DNA from 3 places in the Paraburkholderia sp. RAU2J genome. Region 1 is predicted to be linked to each of the others. Evidence: predicted binding sites of a transcription regulator. Region 1 holds the regulator's gene; each other region holds the start of a gene.

Region 1 (3,281 bases):
TAAAGCCGCTGTCGAATTCGAGGTCGAGCGCGGCGACGATGACGAAGTCGCGTATCGAGAGGTGGCGAAGCATGGAGGTCGTCTGATGAGCTTGAAATTCAGTTTCGGCAGCGGCGGTAGCTTGGGCCTTGGCGTTCCAGCGTGACTACGCCGCTCAGGGCTTGGGATCTTCTTCGTGCGACGGGTATTCGTTCCAGTGCAGCTTCTTGCGCAACGTGGCGTAGTGGCTGTAGCCGACCGGATGCAGCATCGGCACCGTATGACGCGAGCGGCGCACCTCGATCGTGTCGCTCAACTCGAGCGAGGTGAACGACTGCATGTCGAAATTGACGTTCACTTCGCGCCCGGAGACGATCTGGATGCTCACCTTCGAGTCGTCCGGCAGCACGATCGGCCGGTTCGACAGCGCGTGCGGCGCGATCGGCACGAGCACGATGCCCTGCAATTGCGGGTGCAGGATCGGCCCCTGCGACGACAGCGCATAAGCGGTCGAGCCGGTCGGCGTGGCGACGATCAGGCCGTCCGAGCGCTGGTTGTACATGAAGCGCCCGTCCACCGAGACGTGCAGTTCCGCCATCCCTGAAAAGCCGCTGCGGTTGACCACCACGTCGTTGAAGGCCAGCGCGTGGTAGATCGGATTGCCGTCGCGCATGATGCGCGCTTCGAGCAGCAGGCGTTCTTCGCGCTCGAAATGGCCGGACAGCATTTGCGGCACGATCTCGCGCATGTCGGAGATCGGGATGTCTGTGATGAAACCGAGCCGCCCATGGTTGATGCCGATGAGCGGCGTGCGGTACGGCGCAAGCTGACGGCCGATGCCGAGCATCGTGCCGTCGCCGCCCAGCACGACGGCGACGTCGGCACGCGCGCCGATCTCGGCGGGACGCAGCGCCGGATAGTCGGTGATGCCGATTTCCGCGGCGGTGTCCGCCTCGAACACGACTTCGAAGCCGCGTTTCGCGATGCACGAGGCGAGCGCGGTCAGCGGCTCGCCGATACCTGGCGTATTGTTGCGCCCGACGAGCGCGACGGTCTTGAACTGGCTGGTCACTTGCATGCCGGCATTACACCATAGGTGGGGCCTGAAAAGAACCGCAGACAGACCCGGTGGCGGCCCGGCATGGCGGGCCGCCGGCGCATGCCGCGATTATCGTTAGAATGGTGAAGCCTTGATGACATGCGCGCCGATTAAAGTGTGAGGGGGCGCCGCCGATCAGGCTGCGCCGACGCTGGCCGTAAGGAGCTTGCGAATTCCGGCGCAAGAGGGGCTCGGCGCGCTGCGCAGTGTTGCGCCAGAGCGCCGGCCGGACGCCGCCCCGGCAAGCAGTGGCGTATTCGTCGCGGGCAGGCGCCGTTAGCGCTCGCGGTAGTCCCGGCATTAAGCTAAAATTTTTCCTCATGCTAGATCCTCGCGCACAAACCCTCCTCAAAACGCTGATCGAGCGCTACATCGCCGAAGGTCAGCCGGTCGGCTCGCGCACGCTGTCACGATACTCGGGGCTCGAACTGAGCCCGGCAACGATCCGCAACGTGATGTCCGATCTCGAGGACCTAGGGCTCGTGATCAGTCCGCATACTTCCGCGGGCCGCATTCCTACGCCGCGTGGCTACCGTCTGTTCGTCGACACGATGCTCACAGTGGAGTCCGCCGCGGACGAAGAGGCGGTGATGCGTACCGTCAAGACTACGCTGCAGGCGGGTGAGCCGCAAAAGATCGTCGCGGCGGCGGCCAGCGTGCTGTCCAACCTGTCGCAGTTCGCCGGGGTGGTGCTCACGCCGCGGCGCAGCCACGTGTTCAAGCAGATCGAGTTCATGCGTTTGTCGGACAAACGCATCTTGCTCATCATCGTGACGCCCGAAGGCGACGTGCAGAATCGCATCATGGCCACCCAGCGCGATTTCTCGCCGTCGCAGCTGGTTGAAGCCTCCAATTACATCAACGCGCACTTCGCGGGCCTCTCGTTCGACGACGTGCGCCGCCGCCTGCGCGAAGAAATCGACGAGCTGCGTGGCGACATGACCACGCTGATGCACGCGGCGGTCACGGCGAGCACGGACGAATCCGACACCGGCGAGACGGTGCTGATTTCCGGCGAGCGCAATCTGCTCGAAGTCGCCGACCTCTCGTCGGACATGGCACGTCTGCGCAAGCTGTTCGATGTGTTCGACCAAAAGACCAGTCTCCTTCAATTGCTCGACGTGTCGAGTCACGCGGCGGGGGTGCAGATTTTTATCGGCGGCGAGTCGAACCTGGTGCCGATCGAAGAGATGAGCGTCGTCACCGCGCCGTACGAGGTGAACGGCAAGATCGTCGGCACGCTCGGCGTGATCGGGCCGACCCGCATGGCCTACAACCGTGTAATTCCAATTGTCGACATCACCGCGCGTCTGCTTTCGCTCACTCTGAGTCAGCAATAACCGCCTGCCAATCCCGCTGCGGCGAGCCGTGCTGGCAATGATGCGTGAGCGCGCGCGGTTTGCCTATCGGCCGAACGGCCAGGGGCGTCCGGCGAACCGGGCCACGGACCGCGCCGCTATAATGAATCTCCACTGAATCGACTCTCCGCGTAAAGCGGTGACTTCCGCTGCCTATGCGCTTCGACCTCGAGCGGCCTTCACAGAACGCCACCTCACATCGTGTCGCCGTGCTGCTGATCAATCTCGGCACACCCGACGCGCCGACGCCGCGCGCGGTGCGCCGTTATCTCGCGCAATTCCTGTCCGATCCACGGGTGGTCGAAATTCCGGCGCTGCTGTGGCAGATCATTTTGCGTGTGCTGATTTTGCCGTTTCGCGGACGCAGTTCCGCCAGGAAGTACGCGGCGGTGTGGATGCCCGAAGGCTCGCCGTTGCGCGTCTACACGGAAAAGCAGGTGGAGGGCTTGCGCCATTTGCTGCAATTGAATGACTACACGGTGCTGGTCGACTACGCGATGCGCTACGGCACGCCGGGCATTCCGGCCATGCTGAACCAGTTGAAGCTGGCCGGCGCCGAGCGCGTACTGCTCGTGCCCATGTATCCGCAATACTCGTCGTCGACCACGGCCACGGCGTTCGACGACGCCTTCTCGGCCCTCAAGCGGATGCGCAATCAGCCGGAAATCCGCACGGTGCGCCAATACGCGGATCATCCCGCCTACATTGCCGCGCTGGCCGCCCAGGTGCATCACTATTGGCATCAGCACGGCCGGCCGGACTTCGCGGCGGGCGACAAGCTGGTGCTGAGTTTTCACGGTGTGCCCAAGCGCACGCTGGACCTGGGCGATCCGTACCACGAGCAA
Region 2 (3,281 bases), 180 kb from region 1:
GAGGCGGCGACGCCGAACGTCTTCGCCGACCAGATCGAATGGATGGATCGTCATCTTGCTTATCGCGACAGCATCGTGCTGTCGGTGCATCCGCATAACGATCGCGGCACCGCGGTGGCCGCGGCGGAACTGGCGCTGCTCGCGGGCGCGGACCGCGTCGAAGGATGCCTGTTCGGCAATGGCGAGCGTACGGGCAATCTCGATCTCGTCGCGCTGGCGATGAATCTCGACGCGCAGGGCATCGCCACCGGGCTCGATTTCTCCGATATCGCGGCGGTGCGGCGCGTGGTCGAGCGGTGCAATCGGCTTCCGGTGCATCCACGGCATCCGTATGCGGGCGATGCAGTGATGCAGGCGGCCGATGCGGAACGCCGCCGGAGCGTCGCCGCGGATCAGGAGGGTGCGGCGAGCGCAATCGACACGGCGGGTCGTGCCGAGTCGTGCGAAGAGGAGCGGCAGCGCGTTGCGGCCTGAGATTTGCGCGGGAAGAACGAGAAATGCGACGAGAAAAGCGACGAGAAAGAGCGCGTACCCCGCGCTCTCAGGCTGCCGGCGCGTTCACGAGACGCGACCGGCCTGACGATGTGAAGCCAAGAGGCTTACTCGAGCGCGCACCGGGTGGCCTGCCACGCAATCAGGCGCCACTGCCCGTCTTCCTGCGTGTGAATCGCGGTGTAGGCGATCGGAAACAGCAACGCGCCGTTATTCGCCTCCATCTCGATCAGCGCGCGGCCGGTGACGACATACGTTTCCCGTCCGGCCGGCAGCACCTCCTGCGACTGCACTTCGATCTGCCGATAGCGGCGGCGTCCTCCGGTAATCCCGTCGATGAACTGCCGCTTCGTTTCGCGTTTGCCATTCGTGTGCACATAGCTCACGTTGTCCGCGAGCAGCGTGTCGAGCGACGGTCCGTCGCCTTCAACCATCGCACGAAAGCGCTCTCGCTCCAGCCCGCGAATCGCTTCGATCATCTTTGCCGCCATTGCTCAGCCCCCACACCGGTAAGCCAAACGCGGCCTCGGTCGTCAGAAGTTATATTGCAAATATAACTGGCTGAAATTTATACCAGGATTCGGCTCTTTGATACCGCCGTTGGAAATATGCTGGAAGCGGTAGCCCGCGACGTACTGCTGGCGGTGGCCGAACTGCACGCCGACGCCCGCCATTTCGGCGAACTGGAACGCGGTGCCGAGCGTGAAGTCCGAAGCAATCCGGGGGCTCGACAGCAGGCGGATGCCCGCGCCCACTTCGACGAAGGGGCGAACCCATCCCGATATCTTGATGAAGCGGATCACAGGCGTCACGCCGATTTCGCCGATGTCGCCGTGCACGTTCCCTTCGTTGGTATGCCACCAGGCCGCGTGCGCTTCGCCGATCAGCGCGAAATGCCAGTCACCGATCTGCCACCAGTACAGCCCTGGATCCCACGCCACGCCAAGTTCGAATTTCTTGACGTGATGATCGGCCGCGCCGGCCGCGACCTGAAGTCCGAACTGGCCGGCGGACGCCAGACGCGGAGCCACGAGTAACAGCCCAACCACGACGCTTTTTAGAGCCAGACCACGCAAAACATTGTTTTTGTTGTCCATCTAACATCCGAAGCGGCCGGGTTTAAAAAATGCATAACTGTTTTGCCTATTCTAGATAGAAAGTCGATTTCGTTGATCGTAAGAAAAATACTTATTTTGCGCAATTAGTCGCTTCTGATCCGGAAAATACCGGTCGTTTATGAGAGCGCGAGCGCACAAACGGGTAAATTCTACGTACTGCGCAAGATGCTCCGTTGGTGTACCCTATGGCTATTAAAACGCGAACTTCAATAGGACTTTGCGGAACTTGGATGCCCCTACTCCCTCTAAGTATTAGCACTCCCCGAATCGGAGTGCTAACATCCAACGCTGGAGTCGTTTACTGAATACGTTTTTGTCTGATTCCAAAGGAGTTTTCCACGTGAGCCATGCAATGACCCTTCCGAGTGTTTTGAGCCCGTCGTCGGCTAAGGCCGCTTCGGCAGGTGCACTGGCGCTCTCGCATTCCTCGCTGCTGCCCGGTCAACTGGGCAATATCGACGCCTACATCCAGGCCGTTAATCGGATTCCGATGCTGACGCCGGCGGAAGAACGCCAGTTCGCCACCGAATTTCGCGAGCAGGACAACCTGGAGTCCGCGCGCCGTCTCGTGCTGTCGCACCTGCGGCTGGTCGTATCGATCGCGCGCAACTATCTCGGTTACGGACTGCCGCACGCAGACCTGATCCAGGAAGGCAATATCGGCCTGATGAAGGCCGTCAAGCGTTTCGATCCGGAGCAGAACGTGCGCCTCGTGTCATACGCGATGCACTGGATCAAGGCTGAGATCCACGAATACATTCTGCGCAACTGGCGCATGGTGAAGGTCGCCACCACCAAGGCGCAGCGCAAGCTGTTCTTCAACCTGCGCAGCCACAAGCAGGGCTTGGGCGCGTTCACGCCGGACGAGATCGAAGGTCTCGCGCAGGAACTGAACGTGAAGCGCGAAGAAGTCGCCGAAATGGAAACGCGCTTGTCCGGCGGCGACATCGCGCTGGAAGGCCAGGTCGAGGACGGCGAAGAGTCGTATGCGCCGATCGCCTATCTGGCCGACTCGCATAGCGAACCGACTGCCGTGCTGGCTTCGCGTCAGCGCGACCGCCTGCAAAGCGACGGTATCGCCAGCGCGCTGGACGCGTTGGACGCCCGCAGCCGCCGCATCATCGAAGCACGCTGGCTGAAGGTGGAAGACGACGGTTCGGGCGGCTCGACGCTGCACGAGCTGGCAGACGAGTTCGGCGTGTCCGCCGAGCGTATCCGGCAGATCGAAGCGAGCGCAATGAAGAAGATGCGCGGCGCACTGACCGAATATGCATAAGGCCTGAGGCTGTCAGCACGCCGGTTCGCCCGACGTGCGCCACCCGGCCTCGAGCCTCGCCCTCGCAAGACGGCGGGGCTTTTTTTCGCCCACGCGGCGGCGCATTCGCGCACGCCCACACTGGCTGGATGAAATGGCCCGACGACGGCCTGCCGCCACAGCTTTCTTGACGTATCACAAACCAGATAGCAATACTGGATAAACACGGCGAGTTTAGCGACTCAATGCCGCACTGCCGAATCGATGCGCGCGAGGTTCCGCTCCTAAAATCGGGATGCACTCGCCAGACCGCTCAGGCGGCCTGGATCCAGCCGGATTCACCGGTGTGAAGTCGCTTTCGACCGACTATGACCATAGCCCTCAATCGCAATACCACTCTCCGGTCGCGCTGGCGC
Region 3 (3,281 bases), 120 kb from region 1:
CCTGATCGGCGTTAGCGCCCTTCAGGCCGGCGATTGCCGTACGTGCACGGATCAGCGCGACGCCGCCGCCAGCCACGATGCCTTCTTCCACAGCTGCGCGCGTTGCGTGCAGTGCGTCTTCGACACGTGCCTTCTTTTCCTTCATTTCGACTTCGGTCGCAGCGCCGACCTTGATCACTGCAACACCGCCTGCCAGCTTGGCAACGCGCTCTTGCAGCTTTTCACGGTCGTAGTCCGACGTTGCTTCTTCGATTTGCGTGCGAACTTGCTTCACACGTGCTTCGATGTTGGCAGCTTCGCCAGCGCCGTCGATGATCGTCGTGTTTTCCTTGCCCACTTCGATACGCTTTGCCTGGCCCAGTTCAGCCAGCGTTGCCTTCTCGAGCGTCAGGCCGGTTTCTTCAGCGATGACCTGACCGCCGGTCAGGATCGCGATGTCTTCCAGCATCGCCTTACGACGATCGCCAAAGCCCGGAGCCTTCACAGCAACGGTCTTGAGGATGCCGCGGATGTTGTTGACAACCAGCGTAGCCAGCGCTTCGCCTTCGACGTCTTCAGCGATGATCAGCAGCGGACGGCCAGCCTTCGCGACTTGTTCGAGTACCGGCAGCAGATCACGGATGTTCGACACCTTCTTGTCGTGCAGCAGCACGAACGGGTTGTCGAGCACAGCAACTTGCTTGTCCGGGTTGTTGATGAAGTACGGCGACAGGTAGCCGCGGTCGAATTGCATACCTTCGACAACGTCCAGCTCGTCTTGCAGCGACTTGCCGTCTTCGACGGTGATGACGCCTTCCTTGCCGACCTTGTCCATCGCTTCAGCGATACGGTCGCCGATCGACGAATCGCTGTTCGCCGAGATCGCGCCGACTTGAGCGATTTCCTTGTTGGTCGTGCACGGCTTGCTGATCTTGCGCAGTTCTTCGATCGCAGCTCCAACAGCCTTGTCGATACCGCGCTTCAGGTCCATCGGGTTCATGCCCGATGCGACGTACTTCATGCCTTCACGAACGATCGACTGAGCCAGAACCGTTGCGGTCGTGGTGCCGTCACCTGCGTTGTCGCTGGTCTTGGAAGCGACTTCCTTGACCATCTGCGCGCCCATGTTCTGGAGCTTGTCTTTCAGTTCGATCTCTTTTGCGACCGACACACCGTCCTTGGTGACCGTCGGGCCGCCGAAGCTGCGTTCCAGGACAACGTTGCGGCCCTTCGGACCCAGCGTGACCTTCACAGCGTTCGCGAGAATGTTCACGCCTTCGACCATCTTGGCACGGGCGGAATCACCGAATACGACGTCTTTAGCTGCCATCTTCTAACTCCTTGAATTCTTTGGATATGACCGGGAAAAGTAGCGGCTTTGCGCTTACTTCTGCACCACGGCCATGATGTCTTCTTCGCGCATCACGAGCAGTTCGTTGCCGTCGACCTTGACGGTCTGGCCTGCGTACTTGCCGAACAGGACGCGGTCGCCAACCTTCACGTCGAGCGCGATTGCTGCGCCCTTGTCGTCACGCTTGCCCGGGCCGACTGCGAGGATTTCGCCTTGATCCGGCTTTTCCGCTGCGGCTTCGGGGATCACGATGCCCGACGCGGTCTTGGTTTCTTGATCCAGACGTTTGACGATCACGCGATCATGCAAAGGACGAAGGTTCATACATACTCCTCTCTTGATTGAGACTGAAGAACGCTGAGAAAACCCGGTTGGTCGAGCCAACCGGCGATGTTGTTAGCACTCTCGTGCAGCGAGTGCTAATTATATGGACGGGTGGTGACAAATTCAAGAAGGATGGCGCTGCATTGGCGAGATTCACTCCACGCGGAGTTTTGTTCGCCTAGGAGCGCCCCCCGCGTCGCAAAAAAAAGTGAGCACAGTGGAATAATTTCCTTCAAAAACAGTGACCTGCGCGGATTTTGCCCGCCCGTTCCAAATCGGGCCTTGCTGATCCGCGAACGGCCGCTCAGCGGGACGTACGCCGAACTATCCGCGTATAAGCGGTGACCAGGGAATACCCTTGACGTGCAAATAGTCGAGAAAAACGCCATCCCGCCTCAGGCGGGTCGACGGTCTGCTCTGTCGACGCGGCCGGCTCTTTCAGGGGCTCCGGGTCTGGAAACGGTCCGCTCGAAAACCTTTGGGTCGCCACTTCGCAGACGAAACGAAATCGGTCTCACGCCCGGAAAAGTGACTTTTCGTCCTGCCCCTTACGCTGACTTACGTCTCAGCATCCACGCCGTTGTGCTCTGCGATCCCAGGCAAATCAGCTCGCAGTCACAGCGATCTGCCTACACCGAGCGAGTGACTCTCCTGCGACGTAGGATGCATCTGGCTCGCCAACTAACGACAACAAGGCAAGCACCCTGTCCATCGCGGGCCAGCCATGAGGTACGGAAACGAAAGCGACGACCGTACAACGAATCTTCTCGCGAGCACCTTCGCTCGTAAATTTCGCCACAGCGGATTGAATCTCCGGCGGCGATTCGAAAGATCCATCCTTTAACGCCACATACACCCGAACCTGGCGATCAACCTCTATCGACCAATCGATACGACGGACCGCCTTGCTCGATGAGTAGTCCATGTAATCGCGAAATTTTCGCCGGCTGTGCAGAATGGCAAGAATCGTCAATTCGTTGTCCGCGCAAGGGCGCACGAACTACGCCGCGCACTTCTTCAGATTCCGCTTGCCCGCCTTCCGCGTCATCCTTCACCCCGGGTTGCACTGCGTCTGTCCAACCACGTCCAGTATCGCCGTGTCTTGAGTCGCCTTCGAGCAGCCACCGCCAGCAACTCGAACTCGAGCGCGTACCGTGCACGCCTTGTCTTGCCTCTCACCGTTCTTCTCCTTGCTTGATTTGATCTGCTCGACAGCAGACTCGTTTTCCCACGGCACGCTCATTCCGATATCCGTCTATCCGGGTTTCAGCGTGCGCTATCAGACAGAGCTATGGCTCACGTGAGGAGAAGATCACCCTGCGCCAGTGCTTCCATCTAAGGAAGGTCTGCAAAGTCCCGCATTTGATGATTGGACTTCGATGATTTCCATCACCGAAGAATCGATTGAAAACGGGCCGTCTGAACACGCATTCAGTTGGACAGTTCCAACTCGCTTACCACAATCTCGATAACGGGATCAGACATATGAAAGACATCGTGCATATCACGGAAGCCTTCGGAGGGGGGGTTCTGTCGATGCTGACCGAGCTTTCCAATCGCGCCGCGGAAGCGGGGGCAAATGTATCCGTGATTTACTCGTTACGGCGAGAAACGCCTGCAAACTTCG

Evidence for each region. Region 1 encodes HrcA, which represses chaperone genes, less so after heat shock. Its sites were predicted from a motif close to TTAGCACTCNNNNNNNNNGAGTGCTAA; they were not measured.
Region 2: a site for HrcA is predicted at 1,863-1,889, ahead of rpoH (RNA polymerase sigma factor RpoH). Genes of this name have one in related genera too.
Region 3: a site for HrcA is predicted at 1,727-1,753, ahead of groES (co-chaperone GroES). Genes of this name have one in related genera too.

Annotation. Positions count from the first base shown of each region.
Region 1 covers NZ_RBXG01000001.1:1,982,310-1,985,590, forward strand. Annotated here, with positions in the region: gene recN (DNA repair protein RecN) at 1-73, opposite strand, end outside; gene B0G69_RS09125 (NAD kinase) at 155-1,057, opposite strand; gene hrcA (heat-inducible transcriptional repressor HrcA) at 1,399-2,418, shown strand; gene hemH (ferrochelatase) at 2,592-3,281, shown strand, end outside.
Region 2 covers NZ_RBXG01000001.1:1,801,362-1,804,642, reverse strand. Annotated here, with positions in the region: partial or broken gene B0G69_RS08360 (2-isopropylmalate synthase) at 1-348, shown strand, start outside; gene B0G69_RS08355 (nuclear transport factor 2 family protein) at 600-983, opposite strand; gene B0G69_RS08350 (acyloxyacyl hydrolase) at 1,026-1,589, opposite strand; gene rpoH (RNA polymerase sigma factor RpoH) at 1,951-2,886, shown strand; gene cydP (cytochrome oxidase putative small subunit CydP) at 3,234-3,281, shown strand, end outside.
Region 3 covers NZ_RBXG01000001.1:2,102,641-2,105,921, reverse strand. Annotated here, with positions in the region: gene groL (chaperonin GroEL) at 1-1,309, opposite strand, end outside; gene groES (co-chaperone GroES) at 1,364-1,654, opposite strand; gene B0G69_RS09640 (glycosyltransferase) at 3,140-3,281, shown strand, end outside.